Regions from separate parts of the Serratia sp. D1N4 genome, predicted to be linked through region 1. Evidence: predicted binding sites of a transcription regulator. Region 1 holds the regulator's gene; each other region holds the start of a gene.
What was found. The regulator CRP, encoded in region 1, controls carbon source genes, mostly activating them, when cyclic AMP is high. The targets are predictions, from matches to a motif close to ATGTGANNNNNNTCACAT.

Region 2: udp (uridine phosphorylase) is a predicted target of CRP. The motif match lies at 1,473-1,490, and genes of this name have one in related genera.
Region 3: ACX1CU_RS15770 (ABC-F family ATPase) is a predicted target of CRP. The motif match lies at 1,459-1,476, and genes of this name have one in related genera.

What each region holds. Positions count from the first base shown of each region.
Region 1 covers NZ_CM137274.1:4,971,310-4,974,590, reverse strand. Annotated here, with positions in the region: gene ACX1CU_RS22415 (YccS/YhfK family putative transporter) at 1-935, opposite strand, end outside; gene crp (cAMP-activated global transcriptional regulator CRP) at 991-1,623, opposite strand; gene ACX1CU_RS22405 (OsmC family protein) at 2,006-2,413, shown strand; gene ACX1CU_RS22400 (LysR substrate-binding domain-containing protein) at 2,415-3,281, opposite strand, start outside.
Region 2 covers NZ_CM137274.1:331,332-334,612, forward strand. Annotated here, with positions in the region: gene ACX1CU_RS01450 (AraC family transcriptional regulator) at 1-260, opposite strand, end outside; gene ACX1CU_RS01455 (dienelactone hydrolase family protein) at 325-1,161, opposite strand; gene udp (uridine phosphorylase) at 1,615-2,376, shown strand; gene ACX1CU_RS01465 (tyrosine-protein phosphatase) at 2,527-3,281, shown strand, end outside.
Region 3 covers NZ_CM137274.1:3,547,401-3,550,681, reverse strand. Annotated here, with positions in the region: gene ACX1CU_RS15790 (cytochrome P450) at 1-169, shown strand, start outside; gene ACX1CU_RS15785 (antibiotic biosynthesis monooxygenase family protein) at 169-516, shown strand; gene ACX1CU_RS15780 (winged helix-turn-helix transcriptional regulator) at 575-1,057, opposite strand; gene ACX1CU_RS15775 (tautomerase family protein) at 1,121-1,351, shown strand; gene ACX1CU_RS15770 (ABC-F family ATPase) at 1,503-3,095, shown strand.

The DNA of each region.
Region 1 (3,281 bases):
GGGTTGTCGGCATGCTGCGTGGCCACCTTTTCCAGCGCCGCCAGCTCATTCTTCATACTGAAACGCGCTGAACGTCGGTGATAGAGAATATCGTTGGCCACGAGGCGCAAACGCCCGGCAATCACCTGGGCGTTGCGGCGGATAATCGCTTCGGCCTGGCTCTGCTCCACCAGTTTTTGCACTTCTTCTGGCTGATGCAGGCTGACGGTAATGTGTTCCTGCAGATCGAGTGCCACCTGGAAAGTGCGTTGCAGGCGTTTTTGCTCTTGGTTATTGGCATGGGGCAGGAAGTTTAACTGCTGATATAACAGGCTGATCAGATCCATGACTTTCTGCTGGCGTTGCAGCAGCGGCGGTAGTGCGGTTTCTGGATCGATGTGCTGGGTCAGCAGCGAATATTTGGCTTCGAAATAGTCTGCCAACTGGATATAGAGCTGGCTCAGGGATTCGCGCATCGGTTGCTCTTTCCACAGTTTGAACCAGAACCAGGTGAACAGCCCGTACCAGGCGGTGCCGACCAGATACAGCAGCGGTGCATACCAGATCGGCACGTGTCCGGCCATGCTGAGAGAAAAGATGGCAGCGACCAGCGCGGCGGGCAGCAGACGTGCGTGCAGCGGGCTGATTTCACCGCTGACGCCCAGCAACAGCGCCATCGCCAGCATCAGTAAGGGTAACGGGATATGCCACAGCAGCGCCTGTTGCAGCAGCAAACTGCTGAGAGCAAACAGGGAACCGCCAACGGCCAGACGTTTGAAAAAGCGTTTGTGCGGCGTGTCCAACCCGGCGATGTTACAGCAGGCAGGCACCAGAGAGAACAGCAGGCCGAGTTGCAGGTTGCCCATCAGCAGGAAGAAAACCACCGGCAGGCACAGCACCAGCGTTTGCCGCAGTGCATAGTTGACTTCCGGGTGGTAGATCAGGCGCCGCCACATGATGAATGGGGGAAGTTAAAAAAAACGGCGTATCGCTACGCCGTTTCTTCAATAATTAACGCGTGCCGTAAACGACAATAGTTTTGCCGTGGGCAGAAATCAGGTTTTGATCTTCGAGCATTTTCAGAATACGACCGACGGTTTCACGTGAGCAACCGACGATTTGACCAATTTCCTGGCGGGTAATCTTGATTTGCATGCCATCCGGGTGAGTCATGGCGTCGGGCTGTTTTGCCAGGTTCAGCAGGGTTTGTGCAATGCGGCCGGTAACGTCAAGGAAGGCGAGGTTACCCACTTTCTCTGAGGTGATTTGCAGGCGGTTTGCCATCTGCGCAGACAGGCGCATCAGGATATCCGGGTTAACCTGAATCAACTGGCGGAATTTCTTATAAGAAATTTCAGCCACTTCACAGGCTGTTTTCGCTCTAACCCAGGCACTGCGCTCCTGGCCTTCTTCAAATAATCCAAGCTCGCCGATGAAATCCCCCTGGTTAAGGTAGGACAGAATCATCTCTTTGCCTTCTTCATCCTTGATCAGCACCGCCACGGAGCCTTTCACGATGTAGTAGAGCGTTTCGGCCTTTTCACCTTGGTGAATCAGCGTACTCTTTGATGGATATTTGTGGATATGGCAATGAGACAGGAACCATTCGAGAGTCGGGTCTGTTTGCGGTTTGCCGAGAACCATTCGCTGTTATCCTCTGTTGTTATCGCTGCCTTGTATCACAGGGGTCAGAGTTCCCTGTAAAACGTGCTTATAGCCCGGTGTTTTATAGAGTGGCTATCAACAGGTTTTGAGGCATGTTATAGAAATACGCTTGTACCCTAGCATATTAACTTGCGCCAAGTGCTGCAAGCTACATTCTGTTAACATACCAATATAGGGTCCTTTCCTCGGACATTTCCCTGAAATCGGTGACCTGGAAAGAGTTCTTGCGGCTCTGTTTGTAGCACAGAGTGAGGCGGGTGTCTTGTGTTGTCTCGCTTCAGTATGATTAGCATCAGGTTCCGTTGCCAGTTTCTATGCGAAAGCGTACCCTGATTTTGAGAAATTAACTGGAGTGTACAAAATGCAGGCAAGAGTTAAGTGGGTAGAAGGACTGACATTCTTGGGCGAGTCTGCGTCCGGCCATCAGGTATTAATGGACGGTAACGCGGGCGATAAAGCACCAAGTCCGATGGAAATGGTGTTGATGTCGGTTGGCGGTTGTAGCGCCATTGATGTGATGTCGATTCTGCTGAAGGGCCGTAACGATGTCCGTGACTGCGAGGTAAAGCTGACCTCGGAGCGCCGTGAAGAAGCACCGCGTCTGTTTACCCATATCAACCTGCATTTTATCGTCACCGGCAAAGGGCTGACCGACAAGATTGTTGAGCGTGCGGTTAACCTGTCTGCCGAAAAGTATTGCTCGGTCTCGCTGATGCTGAGCAAAGCCGCCAGCGTCACCCACAGCTTTGAAATCTGTGAAGTTGCCTGAGTTACCAGCGGTAGCGGTGGCAGTGGTTACTCAATAAATGCAGAAAACGCCGCGCCGTAATGGTTAGCGGCGATTTTTGTGAGTGCAGCACGCAGTACTGCGCCTGCGGCAGGCTGTCGATCGGCAACGTCACCAGTTTTTGCTGCAAATGGAAAGGCGTGTTCATCGCCCGCGCAACAATGGTCAAATAATCCGCCTCCAACACCATATTCAATCCACATACCGCCGAATCTGAACGAATGGGCTTATTGGTTAATTGCTGATAAAAGCTACCGAGCACCGTTTGCAGTTGCTGGTAATAACCCATGTCGGTTTCTGGCAGCAGCCATTTGGCTCCGTGCAGTTGATCCAGTGATGTTGCCTGTGCCAGAGGGTGTCCTCGGCGCGCAATAATGCAAAACGGGGCTTTGAACAGCGGGGTACAGGTCAAATCTTGCAATGGCATGTCCGGGATCACCGTGCCGATGGCCAAATCCAATTGGCCTGTGTGCAACGCTGGCAACAGCGTGGAGATCTGTGCCTCACGGATCAGCAGATTAGCCTGTGGGGCGGAGGCCTTGAAGAGATCGACCAGTTCCGGGAGTACCGTCACGGCCAGTAGTGAGGAACAACCGATCGCCACGCTACCCTGCGAATGCTGGTTCAGCTGTTGGATCTCCTCGGTGGCGCGCTGTAATTCCTCAATCACTAATCGCATTCGCACAGCAAAAGTATGACCGGCTTCGGTCAGCGTCATCCCCTTGCTGCTGCGTACGATCAACTGGGTTTTTAGCGTTTGCTCCAACTCCTGGATAGCACGGCTGACCGCCGGTTGAGATTGTGCCAAGGCCCGCGCAGCGCCACGAATACTGCCGCAGCGTATCACTTG
Region 2 (3,281 bases), 670 kb from region 1:
TCCAGATAGAGCATACGCCATGAACGCGGCTGCTCACCGATCGGGCGGCCATCATGCACCTCGCCAGGGTTGACGGTGATGATGTCGCCTTGCCCGGCTTCTACCTGCCCGCGCCCACTGAGCGATTTCTGTGCCCCATGCTCTATCAGCCCGATACCAAACTGCGCGTGAAAATGTTTAGGATAACTGTGGCGTGAGGTGGCGATCACCGCTTCGATACCCGGTATGCAACAGGCTGGCATGCTGAAAGTCGCCGTCATCTGGAACACTCTTTGCGGTTTGTATCAGGGAAAGTGAATCAGGGGCAAGGGCTGCCCCTGACGATTATTTCACACCTACTACGCCATGCTGGATAAACCAACTGAGCATGCGCTGCCAGCCATCGGCAGAGGCTTCGGCGTGATAGCTTGGGCGGTAATCGGCATGGAACGCATGGCCCGCCTCGGGGTAAACCACGATCTCTGCATCGGCGTTAGCCGCGCGGATCGCTTGGCGCATGCTTTCCACCGTCTCCAGCGGAATGCTGCCATCTTGGCCGCCATACAGGCCAAGCACCGGCGCTGAGAGATGCGTCGCGATATCAACCGGGTGCTTCGGTGAGTTCAGGGTTTTCTCCCCCACCAGTTTGCCATACCAGGCTACGGCGGCTTTCAACTGCGGGTTATGTGCGGCATACAGCCAGGTGATACGCCCGCCCCAGCAGAAACCGGTGATCGCCAGTTTGTTGGCATCGCCGCCGTGACGCGTTGCCCAGTGTGCGGTATGGTCCAGATCCGCCAGCACCTGATTGTCCGGCACTTTGCTGACCAGATTTTGCAGAAGATCGCCGATTTCGCTGTAATCCCTGGCGTCCCCTTGGCGGAAATAGAGCTCCGGGGCAATTGCCAGATAGCCCTGTTTCGCCAGGCGGCGGCACAGATCCTGAATATGTTCATGCACGCCGAAGATCTCCTGCACCACCAGCACCACCGGGAGCGGCCCTGGGTGATCGGCGGGTTTGGCGATATACGCCGGGAGTTCGTCGCCTTGTGAAGGAATAGTGGTTTCCCCGGTATGGATGCCCTGCTCATCGGTCAGAATCGTCGATGTGGCTAACGGCGCCACTGCCGGGGCAAATCCCCCCTGAGCCTGCTTTAGTACTATCTCTTGTTCGGTTTTCATGCGGTCTCCATGCAATCAATGAGAGAAAAGCTCGGGAACGGCTAACTATAGGCAAGATTACCGCGTATTGGCATCTTGTGGGGTATTTTTAGCCATTTGAAGTTGTGACTACCAGACTGCTGACAAAGCCAGATATTAGGGAGAGCGTGCCGCAGGGGTCGTAGCGGCGTAAGCCGCCGGAGCGCCCCTCGGTGCGCTAGGCCCGAGTATCTCGGGCTAAAAAACCACTTTGTCATCAACCTCAAGTCCCATGTTGGGACTCGTCTTTTTACGCCAGCTAAACTTATCCAGTGGGCCAATACGTCGTTTTTGTGTGATTTAATTCACAAAAAATTTGTAATTTAATTTTTTGTTTCTTAATTAATAGTGAATTAATTCACAAAAATGACCGACGATTTTCAGTAGAGTACCTATTTGTTCCTCCCCATAAACAGCATCCAAGAGGAGTCTTCTATGTCTCAATCTGACGTTTTCCATCTCGGCCTCACTAAAAACGACTTGCAGGGAGCAACGCTCGCCATCGTCCCCGGCGATCCGCAGCGCGTAGAGAAGATTGCCAAGCTGATGGAAAATCCGGTGCACTTGGCAACACATCGCGAATTCACTTCATGGCGTGCAGAGCTGGATGGCAAAGCGATCATCGTTTGTTCCACCGGGATCGGTGGCCCATCGACGTCGATCGCGGTTGAAGAACTGGCACAACTGGGCATTCGTACTTTCTTGCGCATTGGCACCACCGGTGCGATCCAAGCCAATATTAATGTGGGGGATGTACTGGTCACCACGGCGGCAGTGCGCCTCGACGGTGCCAGCCTGCACTTTGCACCGCTGGAGTTCCCGGCGGTGGCCGATTTTGCCTGCACCACGGCGCTGGTGGCAGCAGCCAAGGCCTGTGGCGCTACCACCCATATTGGCGTCACCGCTTCTTCCGATACCTTCTACCCAGGCCAGGAGCGTTACGACACTTATTCCGGCCGGGTGGTCAGCCGTTTCCAAGGTTCGATGGCCGAGTGGCAATCTATGGGCGTGATGAACTATGAAATGGAATCCGCTACCCTGCTGACCATGTGTGCCAGCCAGGGCCTGCGTGCCGGGATGGTGGCCGGGGTGATCGTCAACCGCACCCAGCAGGAGATCCCTGACGCGGAAACCATGAAGAAAACTGAAAGCCAGGCCGTGCAGATTGTGGTCGAGGCTGCCCGCCGCCTGCTGTAATCCTTGCCAATCTCGGGCCGTTCAACGGCCCGTTTTTCCATCCCGCAGTAATCTGTTAGGGTAGAGCCCACTTGCGTCATTCTCCCGGCTGTTTTTTCAGGCCGGTATTTGTGATGACATTTCCCCAAGATAATCGCTATGAGGATGTCTATGACCGCTCAGACCCTGCTTCATCCTTCACTGGCCCCGCTTGACGGTGGTATCAACTTCCGCGATCTCGGCGGTAACAGCGTGGCCGATGGCCGCCGCATCAAACGTGGGTTGCTGTTCCGTTCCGGCTCACTCGAGCGCTTAAGTGAAAGCGATTGTGCTTTTCTGGCCGGAGTACCGGTACGTTCGGTGCTTGATTACCGCGATGCTGATGAAGTGCAGGCCAAACCGGATGTGCTGTGGCAAGGGGCCGATTACCACCATTTCCCGGCGAACCCGCTCAGTAGCGAAGTGAATGCCAACCTGGAAAAGCTCACCAACGAAACCTTGGCCGGGTTCAACGCCCAAGCGTTTATGTTGGAACTGTACCGCCGCCTGCCGTTTAACAATGCGGCCTATCGCCAATTGGCACAGTTGCTGATCACGCCTGAACCCGGGGCGATTGTGCAACATTGTGCGGTGGGTAAAGACCGCACCGGGGTCGGTTCGGCGTTGGTACTGCTGGCGCTGGGGGCGGATGAGGACACGGTGGTTGAAGACTATCTGCTGACCGAAACCACGCTGGCGGCTTTCCGCGAGCATATGCTGGAACAACTCTCCGTTCGTTTGAATACGGCCGCGTTGGCGCAGTTTGCCCATGTGTTGAGTGCGCGTGAAGAGTTCCTGATGACGGCGCTGGGCTGCATTCGCGAACAATATGGTACTGCCGATCGCTGGTTGGAAAGCGAATATGGGCTGGGGCAAAGCCAGCGTGA
Region 3 (3,281 bases), 1.4 Mb from region 1:
CTGCGGCAGCCATCAGTGTCCTGGGGCCGATTGGGCGCAATCTATTGCCTTAAGCGGTATTCGTCATTTATTGGCGCTCAATATTGAGCCAAAATTATTGGCCCACTTTCGCTGGCGTGTTTCGCAGAATGCGCATGTGCCGGAATTTTTTACTGTTGAGGAACGATAATGATCGTAGTTATTTTTGAATTACAGGCTGCCGAAGGGCAGCGGGAAACTTATCTCAATCTGGCGGCTGAGCTGAAACCGCTGTTGGCGGAAATCGACGGATTTATTTCCATCGAGCGCTTTCAGAGCCTGAGCGATCCACAAAAGTTGCTGTCGTTATCATTCTGGCGCGATGAAGCGGCGGTGCAGCAGTGGCGTAATTTGGAGCAGCACCGTAAGGCGCAGACGCGCGGGCGGCACGACGTGCTGGAATACTATCGGCTGCGGGTAGCTGATGTGGTGCGTGATTATGGGCTGGAGCCGCGTGAACAGGCACCGGCAGATAGCCAGCATTTTCATCAGATGTAGATGTCGTCTGGGGCGAGCCTGAAGATAGCCCTCACCCAAAATTATTAAAAACAGGCTGTTAGCCAAGTGGTTTTGTCGCGTCAGCCTGAACAATCGGTGCCAATTGTGCCTGTTCCAGCGTAACGATTTTCCCTTGCTGGGTGATCAGCACCTGTTGCAGTGGCTGGCCGCTTTCTTTTTCTGTCAACATGACATGGGGCTCATTGCCAAGCAGATTCTTGTGTCCCCATTCCATCAACGCCATCAGAATTGGCCCCAAGCTGCGGCCTTTTTCGGTTAACACATATTCATGGCGTTCCCGTGTTCCCGGTTCTTGATAGGCACTTTTGCTCAATAAGCCCCCTTCGACCATAGCCGCCAGACGGCTGCTCAAGGCGTGCCTAGATGCGCCAATATCGGTGCGCAAATCTTCGAACCGCGTCACGCCATAAAAGGCTTCACGCAGGATCAAGAGCGTCCAGCGATCGCCGATGATTTCTGCGGCCTGCGCTAAGCCACATAATTCGACAGATAGAGGGGGGATCCTGAGCATTTTTGACACGGGCGGTGACCTTGTTTATTCTGAGTCTGATTATCAGACTTATATCAATGCAAGGAGATTAGCGTGCCTTTTGTTAATGTGCAAACCATCAAAGGAATTATGAACGAGGAGCAGAAAAGTGAATTGCTCAAGCGTATCACCGATTTGATGGTGGAAATTGAAGGGCGGGGCGATCCGGCTTTCAGAGCGTCGGTTTGGGTCAGAATCGATGAACATGAGCCAGAGCAATGGAGCCTTGGTGGGCTGCAACCCAACGCCGCGACGATCGCCGCCAAGTTTCCGCCACGAGAATAAAATACTGATCATTGCGGAGATATTTCTTGAAGCCTATCTCCGCAGCTTCCTCACCGAACAAATCTTCATCAAAACTCCCCACGATATCTGCGTTTCGTTATGGCATAATGCGCGCCAAATCACATTCCCTATGATATGAAGAGCGAGCGCTGTGTTAAGCACTAACAACATCACTATGCAGTTTGGCAGTAAGCCGTTGTTTGAAAACATTTCCGTCAAGTTTGGCGGCGGTAACCGTTACGGTTTGATCGGAGCCAACGGCTGCGGTAAATCCACCTTTATGAAAATCCTCGGCGGCGATTTGGTGCCAAGCGCCGGTAACGTGTTCCTCGATCCGAACGAACGCCTGGGTAAATTGCGTCAGGATCAGTTCGCGTTCGAAGAGTTCAGCGTGCTGGATACCGTGATCATGGGCCATACCGAGCTGTGGGCGGTAAAAGAAGAGCGCGATCGCATTTACGCCTTGGCGGAAATGAGCGAAGAAGACGGCTATAAAGTGGCCGATCTGGAAGTCGCCTACGGTGAGATGGACGGTTACACCGCTGAAGCCCGTGCGGGTGAACTGCTGCTCGGCGTAGGTATTCCGGTAGAGCAACATTACGGCCCGATGAGCGAAATCGCCCCAGGTTTTAAGCTGCGTGTGCTGTTGGCGCAGGCGCTGTTCTCTAATCCAGAAATTCTGCTGCTCGACGAGCCTACCAACAACCTGGACATCGATACCATTCGCTGGCTGGAGCAGGTGCTGAACGAGCGTAACAGCACCATGATTATCATTTCGCACGACCGTCACTTCCTGAACATGGTGTGTACCCACATGGCGGATCTGGACTACGGCGAACTGCGTGTATACCCAGGCAACTACGACGAATATATGACGGCGGCCACTCAGGCGCGTGAGCGTTTGATGTCAGATAACGCCAAGAAGAAGGCACAGATTAACGAATTGCAGTCATTCGTTAGCCGCTTCAGCGCCAACGCCTCCAAATCCAAGCAGGCAACTTCCCGTGCCCGCCAGATCGACAAGATTCAGTTGGAAGAGGTGAAAGCTTCCAGCCGTCAGAACCCGTTTATCCGCTTCGAGCAGGATAAGAAACTGTTCCGTAACGCGCTGGAAGTGGAAGCGTTGAGCAAAGGTTTCGACAACGGCCCGCTGTTCAGCAAGCTTGACCTGATGATTGAAGTGGGTGAGAAGGTCGCGATCCTGGGCCCTAACGGCATCGGTAAATCCACCTTGCTGAAAACCCTGGTTGGGGACGTAGAGCCGGATAACGGCACCGTGAAATGGTCAGAAAACGCCAGGATCGGTTACTACGCGCAGGATCATGAATACGAGTTCGATGATACCTTGACCGTGTTCGACTGGATGAGCCAGTGGAAGCAGGAAAAAGACGACGAGCAGGCGGTACGCAGCGTGCTGGGCCGTTTACTGTTTAGCCAGGACGACATCAAGAAGCGCGTGAAAGTGCTGTCGGGTGGTGAGAAGGGCCGTATGCTCTTTGGTAAGTTGATGATGCAGCGCCCGAACATTCTGGTGATGGATGAACCAACCAACCACATGGATATGGAATCCATCGAGTCGCTGAATATGGCGCTGGAAATGTACGAAGGTACATTGATCTTTGTATCCCATGACCGCGAGTTTGTCAGTTCATTGGCCACCCGTATTCTGGAAATGACCCCGAACAAGGTGATCGACTTTACCGGCAACTACGAAGACTATCTGCGTAGCCAGGGTATCGCTTAAGCTTTTCCCTTCACCCTAACCCTCTCTACGGGTTGTCTCTTATACGTATCTCAGATTGCGGCCTAAAGGCCGTGATCTGAGAAATATAGCCATCTGATTTTAAAGGGAGTATTTTGTGTCAGCCCTAGACTGAGTACAAAATAATCCACTTATAAAACAAAATAATAAAGCGTTGTACATAAGGGG